DNA from 2 places in the Allobosea sp. P1_A7 genome. Region 2 is predicted to be linked to the other one. Evidence: riboswitches for the same ligand, from Rfam matches in the RefSeq annotation. Region 2 holds a riboswitch; the other holds the start of a gene.
The links. A riboswitch is a leader RNA that binds a small molecule or an ion and turns the genes downstream of it on or off. The one in region 2 is predicted to bind cobalamin.
Positions count from the first base shown of each region.

Region 1: linked by a shared signal. The riboswitch ahead of AC1D34_RS14995 (CbtB domain-containing protein) and the one ahead of AC1D34_RS03535 (ribonucleoside-diphosphate reductase subunit alpha) in region 2 are both predicted to bind cobalamin.

Region 1 is NZ_JBFTZN010000074.1:4,510-9,318, reverse strand. Features, by position in the region: gene cobW (cobalamin biosynthesis protein CobW) at 1-1,045, opposite strand, end outside; gene AC1D34_RS15005 (DUF1636 family protein) at 1,050-1,439, opposite strand; gene AC1D34_RS15000 (CbtA family protein) at 1,489-2,229, opposite strand; gene AC1D34_RS14995 (CbtB domain-containing protein) at 2,242-2,421, opposite strand; cobalamin riboswitch at 2,460-2,642, opposite strand; gene cobU (bifunctional adenosylcobinamide kinase/adenosylcobinamide-phosphate guanylyltransferase) at 2,783-3,307, shown strand; gene cobO (cob(I)yrinic acid a,c-diamide adenosyltransferase) at 3,321-3,932, shown strand; gene cbiB (adenosylcobinamide-phosphate synthase CbiB) at 4,036-4,809, opposite strand, start outside.
Region 2 is NZ_JBFTZN010000013.1:29,068-36,045, reverse strand. Features, by position in the region: gene AC1D34_RS03555 (MacB family efflux pump subunit) at 1-770, opposite strand, end outside; gene AC1D34_RS03550 (efflux RND transporter periplasmic adaptor subunit) at 775-1,971, opposite strand; gene AC1D34_RS03545 (efflux transporter outer membrane subunit) at 1,968-3,467, opposite strand; gene cobF (precorrin-6A synthase (deacetylating)) at 3,897-4,658, opposite strand; cobalamin riboswitch at 4,842-5,043, shown strand; gene AC1D34_RS03535 (ribonucleoside-diphosphate reductase subunit alpha) at 5,162-6,978, shown strand, end outside.

The DNA of each region.
Region 1 (4,809 bases), on a different contig from region 2:
CCGCGAGGGCGGCCTCCACGGACTTGCGATCAAAGCCCTTCAGGCCAATCACCACGAGGCGACCATCCTTGGCTTCGCCGGCCGCCCAGGCGCGGTCGTAATGATGGCTGACCCGACGCCCGACACCCTGGACGACGAGCCGCATCGGCTTACCGGGAATCGCCGAAAAACCCTTCAGGCGCAGCACGCCCTCGGCCTCCGCGGCCCTGGCAACGCGGGCCGCCAGCTCCTCGGGCGAGGTCGCCGCGGCGAGAGCGAAATCGAGGCTTTCGAAATCGTCGTGGTCGTGGTCCTCTGCGCTCTCATGGTGCGAGGGGCGTCCAGCTAGATCGGCCTCGGCAGCCGCGTTGAGGCCGATAATCAGGGCGGGCTCGACCTTGCCATGGGCCGTCTCGACGATCTTGATCGCCTTCGGCAGATGCGCGGCGATCTCGGCCTTGACGCGTTCGCGGCCGGCCGCATCGACGAGGTCGCTCTTGTTGAGCAGGATCAGGTCGGCGCAGAGGATCTGGTCCTCGAACACTTCTTCGAGCGGGTTGTCGTGCCCGACCGCGGCATCCTGCGCCGCCTGCGCAGCGAGAGCGTCGGGATCATCCGCGAACTGGCCATCCGCCACGGCCGGACCATCGACCACGGCGATGACACCATCGACCGTGACACGTGACCGAATGGCCGGCCAATTGAACGCGTTGACCAGCGGCTTCGGCAGGGCAAGCCCCGAGGTCTCGATCAGGATGTGTTCCGGCGGGTTCGGCCGGTCGAGCAGCTTTTCCAGCGCCGGCACGAAGTCGTCGGCGACGGTGCAGCAGATGCAGCCATTCGGCAGCTCGACGATGTCCTCCGCGGTGCAGCCGGAAATGCCGCAGCCGGCGATGAAGGAACCGTCGAAGCCGAGATCGCCGAACTCATTGACCAGCACGGCGATGCGCTTGCCCCCTGCATTCTCCAGCAGGTGCCGCACCAGTGTGGTCTTTCCGGCCCCGAGGAAGCCGGTGATGATCGTGCAGGGGATCTTGCCCAGCGAGCGGGCTTGGGGAGCGTTCATGATCTCATCCTTGTTGGCGCGCCGGGAGAGGCGGTACGCGCGCGACCACGCCCTTGCGGAACGAAGCGGGTCTTTCTTTCCAGGGAACGATACCGTTTGCGCTGGCTGCAAAGCTTGCAGCTGCGTCAACGATTTCGGCGATATGGGTGTCTGCGTCGAGATCGCCGATCAGATAGGTCCATTTGCCGTCGGCCGCCAAGGCGACGGTGCAGGGGCGATTGCAGACCGCGAGGCAGTCGACGGGTTCGACCGGAAGCGTCCCGCCGTCGCGCGCGATGCGTTCGCGCAGCGCCTCGGCAAAACCCAGTCCGGGCTGGTCGTAACCCTCCGGCAGGTCCGCCCGCGCGCGCCGYCAGGCGACGCAGACGAAAATGGTGACATCGCCTTCGGGCATAGGCCGGTTCCTTTGCTTCCGGCGCGATCCCGGGGGATCGCGCTCAGCGTCAGGCCTTGGCCGGGGCTGCGGCACGGCGCGTCGCCCAGGGCCAGAGCACGCCGACGGCAAAGCCGGTGGCGAGCCAGAGGGCAGCCTGGAGCGCGAGCGAGAGCGCGGCGAAATGCGCTGCGATTTCGGCAGGGACCTTGCTCTCCGGGGCGGCGGGATGTGGTGCGCCGATCAGATGCGGGACGAGCATGGCAAGCACGGCAAGTGCCCGCYGCCAGCTCGCCTCCGCCCGCAGGAAGACCCAGAGGCCGCCGGCGGTGACGAGCGCGGTGGCGATCCACCAGGTCTGGCGGTGGAGCAGTTCGGCTGACGCGCTGCCGGGCAATTCCGGTGCGAGCCCGGTCGCCGGCACGAGGCCGAAGGCCAGGAAGCCGCAAGCCGCCCAGATCAGTGCGGTCCGCTCAGTGATGGCATCGCCCGCTGCGATCATGCCGCCGAGCAGCAGGGCGGCAAAGCCGATCGCGGTCGCAATGGTGACGATGGTGGTGAAGGCCGTACGCTGCAAGCCGRCCTGTGGCTTCCACTCGGCGTGGTCGGCTGCGTCGGCGCCGCCATGGGCAAGGACGATCCTGGCATCGCCGGTGAAGCTGGCGTGCTGAAGCTCGACTGCGCGCAGTGCCGTCTCAAAGGTTTCCGCCTTGAGGATCAGCGGCGTGGTGGTGACATGCTGGAGTGCTGCTACCAGGAGCCCAGCAAGAAGCCCGGCCAGAAGACTGACCGTGAGAACACGATTGACCATGTTGCCTTTCCCTCAGTGGCAGGGAAAGGCGAGGGTGTGGCGCGTGTCGTGGGCTGCGTTGTGAACGCTGGTCGAATGGGCGAAGCCGACGGTGAAGATCAGGGCTGCGCCGAGTGCCAGGGCAGCTGCGACAGCCTTGACGCGCTCGGAAGCGCTGGCCTGGGTGGTGATCGAAGCCGTATTCGTCGTCATCTCGGTCTCCTTGGCCACCCCGCCGGCAGCCCGCTGGATTGCATCACTCGCTGACGGCAGGTCTCCTGGCTCGCGGGTCCGGATCTCTCGCCGCCTTCCCGGGACAATCCCAGTGGCCGATGGCGCGAAACTCGCCGCTTACAGTTGCGGGGGCAGCCGCGGTATCGCACCGCGTTCCCTTTTCACCTCCTTGCAGAGGCACCGTCGGCGATGATCATTAGCCATCTGCACGGTGCTGTGCAATGCAGCGATCGTGATTGCGAGCGCAGTGAAGCGATGTGATCTCTTGTCGCCTGTCCCGGCTTGCTTCGCTTCGCTCGCCAGGTCCGTTCCTTAGGCTGATCTTCCCTGGGCTGAGAGTTTGGCAGTGGCAGCGATCCTTTCCCCTCTCACCCTCGTTCTGGGCGGCGCCCGCTCCGGCAAGAGCCGCCATGCCGAGGCCCTGATCGAGATGGTGCCAGCGCCCTGGACCTATCTCGCCACGGCCCAGGCCTATGACGATGAGATGCGCGCCCGGATTGCCGAGCACCGCGCCCGCCGGTCGAAGGAGTGGATGACCATCGATGCTCCGCTGGACCTGGCGCAGGCGATCCGCGCGGTTCCCGCGGGGCAACCTGTCCTGGTGGACTGCCTGACGCTCTGGCTGACCAACGTGATACTGGCAGAGCAGGATGTGGCGGCTGCAAGCCGGGAACTGGTCGAGGCCTGCGTCGCGGCACGAGGCCCGGTGGTCCTGGTTTCCAACGAGGTTGGGCTCGGTATCGTGCCCGAGAATGCGCTCGCCCGGCGGTTCCGCGACGAGGCGGGGAGGTTGCACCAGATGCTTGCGGCGCGGGCCGACCGGGTGATCTTCATGGTCGCCGGTCTGCCGATGCAGGTGAAATGAGCAGGAGGTTCCGATGACGATCGATGCTGACGAGGCCGCCCGCCACAAGGCCAAGATGGAAAAGCGCAAGGCGGTGCAGGATGCCGAGGTTGCCGCCAAGACGATCGAAAAGGGACTCCTGATCGTCAATACGGGGCCAGGCAAGGGCAAGTCGACCGCCGCCTTCGGATTGATCCTGCGGGCTCTCGGCCATGACTGGCGCGTCGGGGTGGTGCAGTTCATCAAGGGCGCCTGGGCGACAGGGGAACGCAAGGCGCTCGACGCCTTCGGTGATCGCATCGTCTGGCACACGATGGGCGAAGGCTTCACCTGGGAAACGCAGGACAAGGCCCGCGACATCGCTGCCGCCGGGCGCGCCTTCGCCAAGGCCAAGGCGTTGATGGACGATCCGGAGATACGCCTGCTCGTGCTCGACGAACTCAATATCGCGCTGCGCTACGACTATCTGCCGCTGGCGGAGGTGGTCGAGACATTGGCGAGCCGGCGCCCTGATCTGCACATCGTCGTCACCGGCCGCAATGCCAAGCCCGAGTTGATCGCCGTCGCAGACCTCGTCACCGAGATGACGCTGGTCAAGCATCACTTCGCGGCGGGCGTGAAGGCACAGGCCGGGATCGAGTTCTGAGGCTGAGCCATCGACCCGAAACGTGAGTTGCGGCTTTCGGGAAAGTCGAAGCAAACACAGAAGGTGAGATCGTCGTTCCCGATGCGATGCCCGGTCCGATGAACTAGAGGGCGAGCGCGGTAGCGGCCCCCGCAACGGCGAGCCCCCACAGCAGCAGACATGCCCTCCGATAGAGAGCGAGCGCCCGCCGGATATCCGCCGCTTCCGCTTCGGCCCGGCCGTCCCCCATCCAGCCGTCGTCGACCCTGACCTCGCCATAGACGCGCGGGCCCGCCAGACGGAGGCCTAGCGCACCTGCCATCGCGGCTTCCGGCCAACCGGCATTGGGCGAACGATGATGGCGGGCATCGCGTCGGACAGCTCGCCACGCATTGGCGGGGTCTGACGTTTTGTCGAGTGCGGCGGCTGCGGTCAGCAGCAGCGCGGTGAGGCGAGAGGCGGGAAGGTTGACGAGGTCGTCGAGACGCGCCGCCGCCCAGCCGAAGGCGAGGTGGCGCGGTGTCTTGTGGCCGATCATCGAATCGGCGGTATTGATCGCCTTGTAGAGCGCGCCGCCCGGCAGGCCGCCGACGCCGAGCCAGAAAGCCGGAGCGACGATCCCGTCCGAGAAATTCTCGGCAAGGCTTTCGATTGCGGCGCGGGAAACTCCGGCTTCGTCGAGGGTTTCGGGGTTGCGGCCGACAATCATCGAAACGGCCATGCGTCCGCCTTTGAGCCCGTCCCGCTCCAGTCCTTCGGCGACCCGTGCGACATGCTCGTGCAGGCTGCGCTGTGCGATGAGGCTGGAGGCGACGAGCGCGAGGGGCAGCCAGCCAAGCGGGCCGAGGCCGCGGCAGAGCAGGGTGAGCCCCCATGAGATGGCAAATGTGGCGGCAAG
Region 2 (6,978 bases):
TCGCGCAGCCGGCCGAACGCGGCCCGCCACGAGCCACCCCGCGGCACGTCCAGCACCGGGTTCGCCTTGGAAACGAGCGCCGGGCGGGTCCTCCGATCGGAGATGATCCGGCCGTCGCTAAGCTCGATGATGCGGTCGGCTCGGGCCGCGACGTTCATGTCATGAGTGACAAGAATGATCGTGTGGCCCTCGCGGCCGAGTTCCTCGAGCAGGGTCAGCATCTCCTCGCCGCTCTTGCGGTCGAGTGCGCCGGTCGGCTCGTCGGCAAGGATGACGCGGGCCCCGTTCATCAGGGCCCGCGCGATCGAAACCCGCTGCTGCTGGCCGCCCGACATCTCGGCCGGGCGATGGGTCTTGCGGGTACCGAGGCCGAGCCGGTCGAGCAAGGCGGCTGCCCGATTGCGCCGCGGCTCGGCGGCAACCCCTGCGTAGATCGCCGGCACCTCGACATTGGCGAGTGCGGTCAGTTCCGACAGCAGATGATAGCGCTGGAAGACGAAGCCGAAATACTCGCGCCGCAGCCGTGCCAATTCGTCCGGCCCGAGATCGCGCGTCGGGCGGCCGTCGATCTCGTAGACACCGCCGGTCGGCCGGTCGAGGCAGCCGATGATGTTCATCAGGGTGGATTTGCCCGAGCCCGACGGTCCGACGATCGCAACCATCTCGCCGGCCTCGATGGTCAACTCGGCCCCGTCGAGCGCCGCAATCGCCGCTTCGCCTGCGCCGAAATCGCGCCGGACCCCGCTCAGCCTGATCAGCGGCACGCCCATGCGGTCAGAACCCGAGCGGGCCACGCATGCGGCGGGCCGCTGCGGGGGAGCCCGTGTGTGCGATGACGACACGCTCGCCCGCTTTCAGCCCGGAAGAGATTTCCGCGACGATCTTGTTGTCGAGCCCAACCCTGACTTTGCGCGGCGCGGGCTTGCCATCGTCACCGACGACATCGAGCCAGGGCTCTCCGCCCCGGCGCCTGATCGCCGTGGACGGCACGGTGACGACGCCCTGCACCCGCCCGACGACCACCGTTACCTGGACCGTCATCGAGGTCAGCAGCCTTCCGTCGGAGTTGGGCACCTCGAACAGCGCGTTGTAGTAGATCGCCGAGGAGGTCGAGGAGGCGTTCGTGCCCGAAGAGGCCGAGGCGCTGCTCGTATTCTGCGTCTTCAGCGTATCAGGCGCCGGTTCGACAAAGGCGATCCTGCCAGGGAAGCGCCGATCGGGCGCGCCGAGAACGCTGAACAGGGCCTCTTGGCCGGCCTTGACCCTGAGCACGTCTGCTTCCGAGATCTTGGCCTTGACCGTCATGGTCGACACGTCGCCAAGCACGATGATGGTCGGCGCGGATTGCGCCGCGTTCACCGTCTGGCCTTCCTGCGTCACGATGGCCAGTACGGTGCCCGCCGCCGGAGCTGTGATGCGGGTATAGCCGAGCTTGGCGCGGGCGGTCTCGACCTTGACGCCGCCGGAAATGATCTGGGCGTCGAGCGCCGCAATCTGGGCGCGGATCGTGCGCACCGTCATCTCGGCCGATTCGTAATTGTCGCGGGAGACCGCGTTCTGGCCGAGCATCTGCTTCTGACGGGCAAGCACGGATTCGGCATAGGCGAGGCTGGCGAGGCGCTCCTCGCGCTGCGCCTGCAGCACGGCGAGCTCGGCCTCGGCCGAGCGCAGTTCATTCTGCTGGGTGACGCCATCGATCTCGGCGATCAGGTCGCCCTCGCTCACGTTCTGGCCCAGGGCCACCTTGAGCGAGATCAGCCGGCCGGAGACCTGCGCGCCGACGCTCACCTGCCGGATCGGCTCCAGCGCGCCGCTGGCCAGCACGACCTCTTCGACATCGCCCATCGTGGCGGCGACCGTCGGCAGTTGAATCGCGGCCGGCTGCGGCGCCTGCTGCGAGCGCAGGGCATAGCCACCCGCCCCCAGCATGCCCAGGACAAGCAGCAGCATGAAGGCACGGCGCGACGTCATGGGCTTGGGACCTCCAGGGAGACAGCACGCAGGCGGGGCCCCTGCGGCGGATCCTCGACGCGCGGGCGGGAGACCTCGACCGGCCGGAGCCAGCCACCGCCAAGCGCCTTGTTGAGGGCGATGAACCGGGTCGCCAGCGCGATCTGGCTCTGAATCCGCGAATCCTCGGAGCTATACTGCGAGCGCTGCGCATCGAGCACGTCGAGGAAGCTGGCGCCGCCCGACTGGTAGAGCGCCTGGGACAGCTGCGCCGCCTGACCGGAAGCCGCAGCCGCCGTCGACAGGCTGGCCAGCCGCAGTCGCTCCTGCCGCAATCCAACCAGTGCGTCCTCGACATCCTGCAGGGCGCTCAGCACAGCGAGCCGAAGCGCCGCATCCGACTGGTCGCGCCGGGCGCGCGCCACATCGACCGCGGCAGCGAGTTCGCCCCCATTGAAGATCGGCACGCTCAGCGATGGGCCGATCGACCAGCCGATCGCGCTGTTCTTCGCGAGGTCGCCGAGCTTCAGCGCCGAGGTCGAGATATTGCCGGTCAGGCTCACGGAAGGGTAGCGAACCGCCTCGGCCTGGCCGATCCGTGCCGTTGCCTGGGCGAGACTGCGCTCCGCCCGCCGGACATCCGGCCGGTTGCGCAGCACGTCCGCCGGGACGCCGGCTCGCGGTGGCGCGGGCGTCGCCGGCACCTTCGCAGCGCCGGTCAAGCGCGAGCCCATGGCGGATGGCGGGCGGCCAACCAGCACCGCGATACGGTGCTGGGTCTGGGACAGCGCGGTTTCAAGGGCCGGAATCTGCGCCTCGGTGCTCGCGACCTGCGCCACCGCCCTCGCCGTATCGACCGCCGAGACATCGCCGGCCTGGAAGCGGACCCGCGTCAGTGCCTCGGTCACCCGCTGGGTTTCGACCGTCCGCTTGGCAAGCACAATGCGCGCCTGGTAGCCGCGCGCCTCGATGACAGCCGAAGCGACATCCCCAATGAGCGTCAGCAGTACTCCGTCGAGATCATCGTCGGCGGCATCGACGCCATAGGTCGCGGCTTCGACGGCGCGGTCGCGCCCGCCGAAGATGTCGAGCTCCCAGGAGGTGTCGAAGCCCGCGCGGAAGCTGTTGCTCATGCCGTTGCCGCCCCCTGAATCGGAGCTTGTGGCGTAACGCGAACGCGTTGCCGATGCTGAACCATTGACCTGAGGAAACAGCGGCGCGATCGCCTGGACCCGGCTCGCTCGCGCTTCGCGAATCCGCGCCTTCGCCTGGGCGACATCGAGATTGCCTGCAACCGCTTCGGTCACGAGCCCATCCAGCACAGGATCCTTGAATTGCCGCCACCACTCCGACCGAGCGGGAGGCCGCGCAGCCGAAGCGGCGCCATTCCATTGGGTGGGCAGATCCTGCGTCGGCGCGACGTAGTCGGGGCCGACCGAGCAGGCGCCAAGGCAGAGCAGAACAGGCAGCGCGAGCAGCCTCGTCCAATCCGATATCAGCCTGTCGCGAGAGTGCATCCCGTCCATGTCCGCCGCATTGGCGACCTTTCCATTCCAGGCGGAAAGAGCGCAGATCGGCGGTCATAGGCGCCGTATTTCAGAATGATTCCAAAGACGAAGACCCCGCGGAGTGCCGATCTCTGGCGATCGTGAACGCCTACAAAGCGGCCTCGCGAATTGCAAGGCGCCAGCCCCGCGAAAGCGGTTCGTCGACGTCTGAGCCAGGACCAACTCGGGCTGATCCGGCAGCCAGCGCGGCCGCGATACCATCCGCCGCGCTCTCGACGGCTGAGATCGGCCATCGGGTGGTCCGGCGCAATGGCTCTCCTTCTTCGCTCCGGGCAAACAACCCGGCGAACCGCGACAGTGACACGATGGAGCAATCCACCCGACGGGGCCAATCGAAGACATAAGGACCCTTTTGTCGTCATGCGCGCATTGCGCCGTTCAGTCCTCGTCGCGTCTCCGAAGCAGATAGGTATCCATGATCCAGCCCTTTTCCTCTCGCGCTTCGCGCCGGATGCGCTCGATATCGCCCATCACCTCCGAGAGCTTTCCGGCGATCAGAATCTCGTCCTTGGTGCCGAGATAGGCGCCCCAATAGATATCGAGATCTTCACCCGCGACACTCTTGAAGGCCTGGTCCCCGTCGAGCATGACGACCACACTATCGAGGTTATTGGGAAAGCCTTCCGCGAGTTTGCGTCCCGTGGTGATCAGCACGGGCTCGCCAATCCGGTTGAGGGCGACCCGGTGTCGCGCCGCAAGGGCCTGCACGCTGCTGATGCCCGGGATCACATCGTATTCGAGAGCGAAGCCCCTGGCGCGAATATGCTCGACGATCCGCAGCGTGCTGTCATAGAGCGTCGGATCACCCCAGACGAGGAAGGCTCCGCATTCACCGTCCCCGAGTTCTTCCGTGAACAGGCCCTCGTAGTCATGGGCAATACGCGCATGCCACTCGTCGACGCTGCCACGGTAATTCGTTCCGGCGGGGGCACGCTCCGGGATCGGCACCGGAACCAGGCGATAATCCGATCCTTCGATGAAGCGCTCGCAGATGTCCTTCCGCAGCCGTCCGAGCTRGGCCTTGTCTGTCCCCTTGTCGGGAATGAAGAAGACGTCGGCCTGGTTGAGGGCGTTGATCGCCTGGACCGTGACATAGTCGGGATTGCCGGCACCAATTCCGATGATCAGGATCTTGCGCATTCGGCCTCCATGTCGGGGCTCAGATGGCCCACCGTTCGGCAGCCATAGCACGTGGGGCGACAGCGCGAGCAGCTGCGCCATGACGCCCTCGAGGCCGATCGCCGCATAGTTCGACCACTCCRCGCTCTTCACAGGCCAACGAATAGGCCGTGGCAAGCTGTTGACAGAATTGTCGCGATATCCACTAGATATGGTGGTCACGGTCTCTCGAGTCGCAAGATCGAGAGCTAAGAGGGAAGCCGGTGCGAAACCGGCGCTGCCCCCGCAACTGTCAGCGGCGAGTACTTGTCCAGACTATCAGTCACTGAGGCCGCCAGGCCTTGGGAAGACGGGACAAGAGCGATGACCCGCGAGCCAGGAGACCTGCCGCGACAGCAGAATCGTCCTCGGGCGGGGTGTCCCGGTGGATCGCTTGGTCATGTCTGCGGGCGCTCGTCGCTGCGACATTCTCCGTTGCGACTCCGCCTGGCCTTTGCCCCCTACAGATTGGGGTTTGAAAGCCGATGTCCCTCGCGACCGATACCATCCGCCCTGAGACGTTCAGCCCGATCGCATCGCAAGGCAGCGATGCGCGATCGACCGCGGAACCGGGCTACCAGGTGATCCGCCGCAACGGCAGCGTCACCCCGTTCGACGCCTCCAAGATCAGCGTCGCTCTGACCAAGGCCTTTCTGGCGGTCGAGGGCAGCAGCGCCGCTGCCTCGCGCCGAATCCACGACATCGTCGCGGAGTTGACCCAGCAGATCGTCGCCGGGCTGACGCGGCGCGCCGATGCCGGCCGTACCTTCCATATCGAGGATGTGCAGGATCAGGTCGAACTCGCGCTGATGCGCAGCGAACACCACAAGGTCGCCCGCGCCTATGTGCTCTACCGCGAGGAACGAGCCCAGGAACGGGCCCGCGCCAAGGCGGAAGCGAAGCCTGTGGTCGCCTCCGCGCCGGTGCTGCGCATGAAGGCAGCCGACGGCGCGCTCGTGCCGCTCGATGGGGCTCGCCTCGCCACGGTCATTCGCGAAGCCTGCGCCGGGCTCGACGGCGTCTCGGCTGAAGCCGTGCTGAGCGAAGCGCAGCGCAACCTCTATGACGGCATCAGTCAGGATGAGCTGGCGCAGGCGCCGATCCTGGCTGCGCGCACCCTGGTCGAGACCGAGCCGAACTATTCCAAGGTCTCGGCTCGCCTCCTGCTCGACAAGCTCCGCCGCGAGGCGCTGAGCTTCGTCTCCGGTCGTCCGGAACAGGCGACTCAGGCAGAAATGTCAGTACGTTACGGCGACTATCTCCACGCCTATGTGAAGACCGGCATCGCCAACGAGCTGCTCGATCCCGAGCTTGGACGCTTCGATCTCGCCCGCCTTGCGGCTGCGCTCAAGCCGGAGCGCGACCTCCAGTTCGATTATCTCGGCTTCCAGACGCTCTATGACCGCTATTTCCTGCATGTCCGAGGCAATCGCTTCGAGCTGCCGCAGGCCTTCTTCATGCGTGTCGCGATGGGTTTGGCGATCCGCGAGATCGACCGCGAGGCCCGGGCGATCGCCTTCTACGACCTGCTCTCCTCCTTCGACTTCATGGCCTCGACGCCGACCCTGTTCAACGCAGGAACCCTCAGGCCGCAGCTCTCCTCCTGCTTCCTGACCACGGTGCCGGACGATCTCGACGGCATCTTCAAAGCGGTGAAGGACAACGCCCTGCTGGCCAAATATTCCGGCGGGCTGGGCAATGACTGGACGCCTGTGCGTGGCCTTGGCGCTCATATCAAGGGCACCAATGGCGAGAGCCAGGGCATCGTGCCGTTCCTCAAGGTCGCCAACGACACCGCGATCGCCGTCAACCAGGGTGGCAAGCGCAAGGGCGCGGTCTGCGCCTATCTCGAAACCTGGCATGTCGACATCGAGGAGTTCCTCGATCTGCGCAAGAACACCGGCGACGACCGCCGCCGTACCCATGACATGAACACGGCGAACTGGATCCCCGACCTGTTCATGCAGCGCGTCGCCGCCGGAGGCCAGTGGACGCTGTTCTCGCCCGACGAGACGCCCGACCTTCACGATCTCTACGGCAAGCCGTTCAAGGCGGCCTATGAGGCCTATGAAGCCAAGGCCGAGCGCGGCGAGATCAAGGTGTTCAAGCGCCTCAACGCGCTCGATCTCTGGCGCAAGATGCTGACCATGCTGTTCGAAACCGGCCATCCCTGGATGACCTTCAAGGATGCCTGCAACCTGCGCTCGCCGCAGCAGCATGCCGGCGTGGTGCATTCCTCGAACCTGTGCACCGAGATCACGCTGAACACCTCGGCCGACGAGGTCGCCGTCTGCAATCTGGG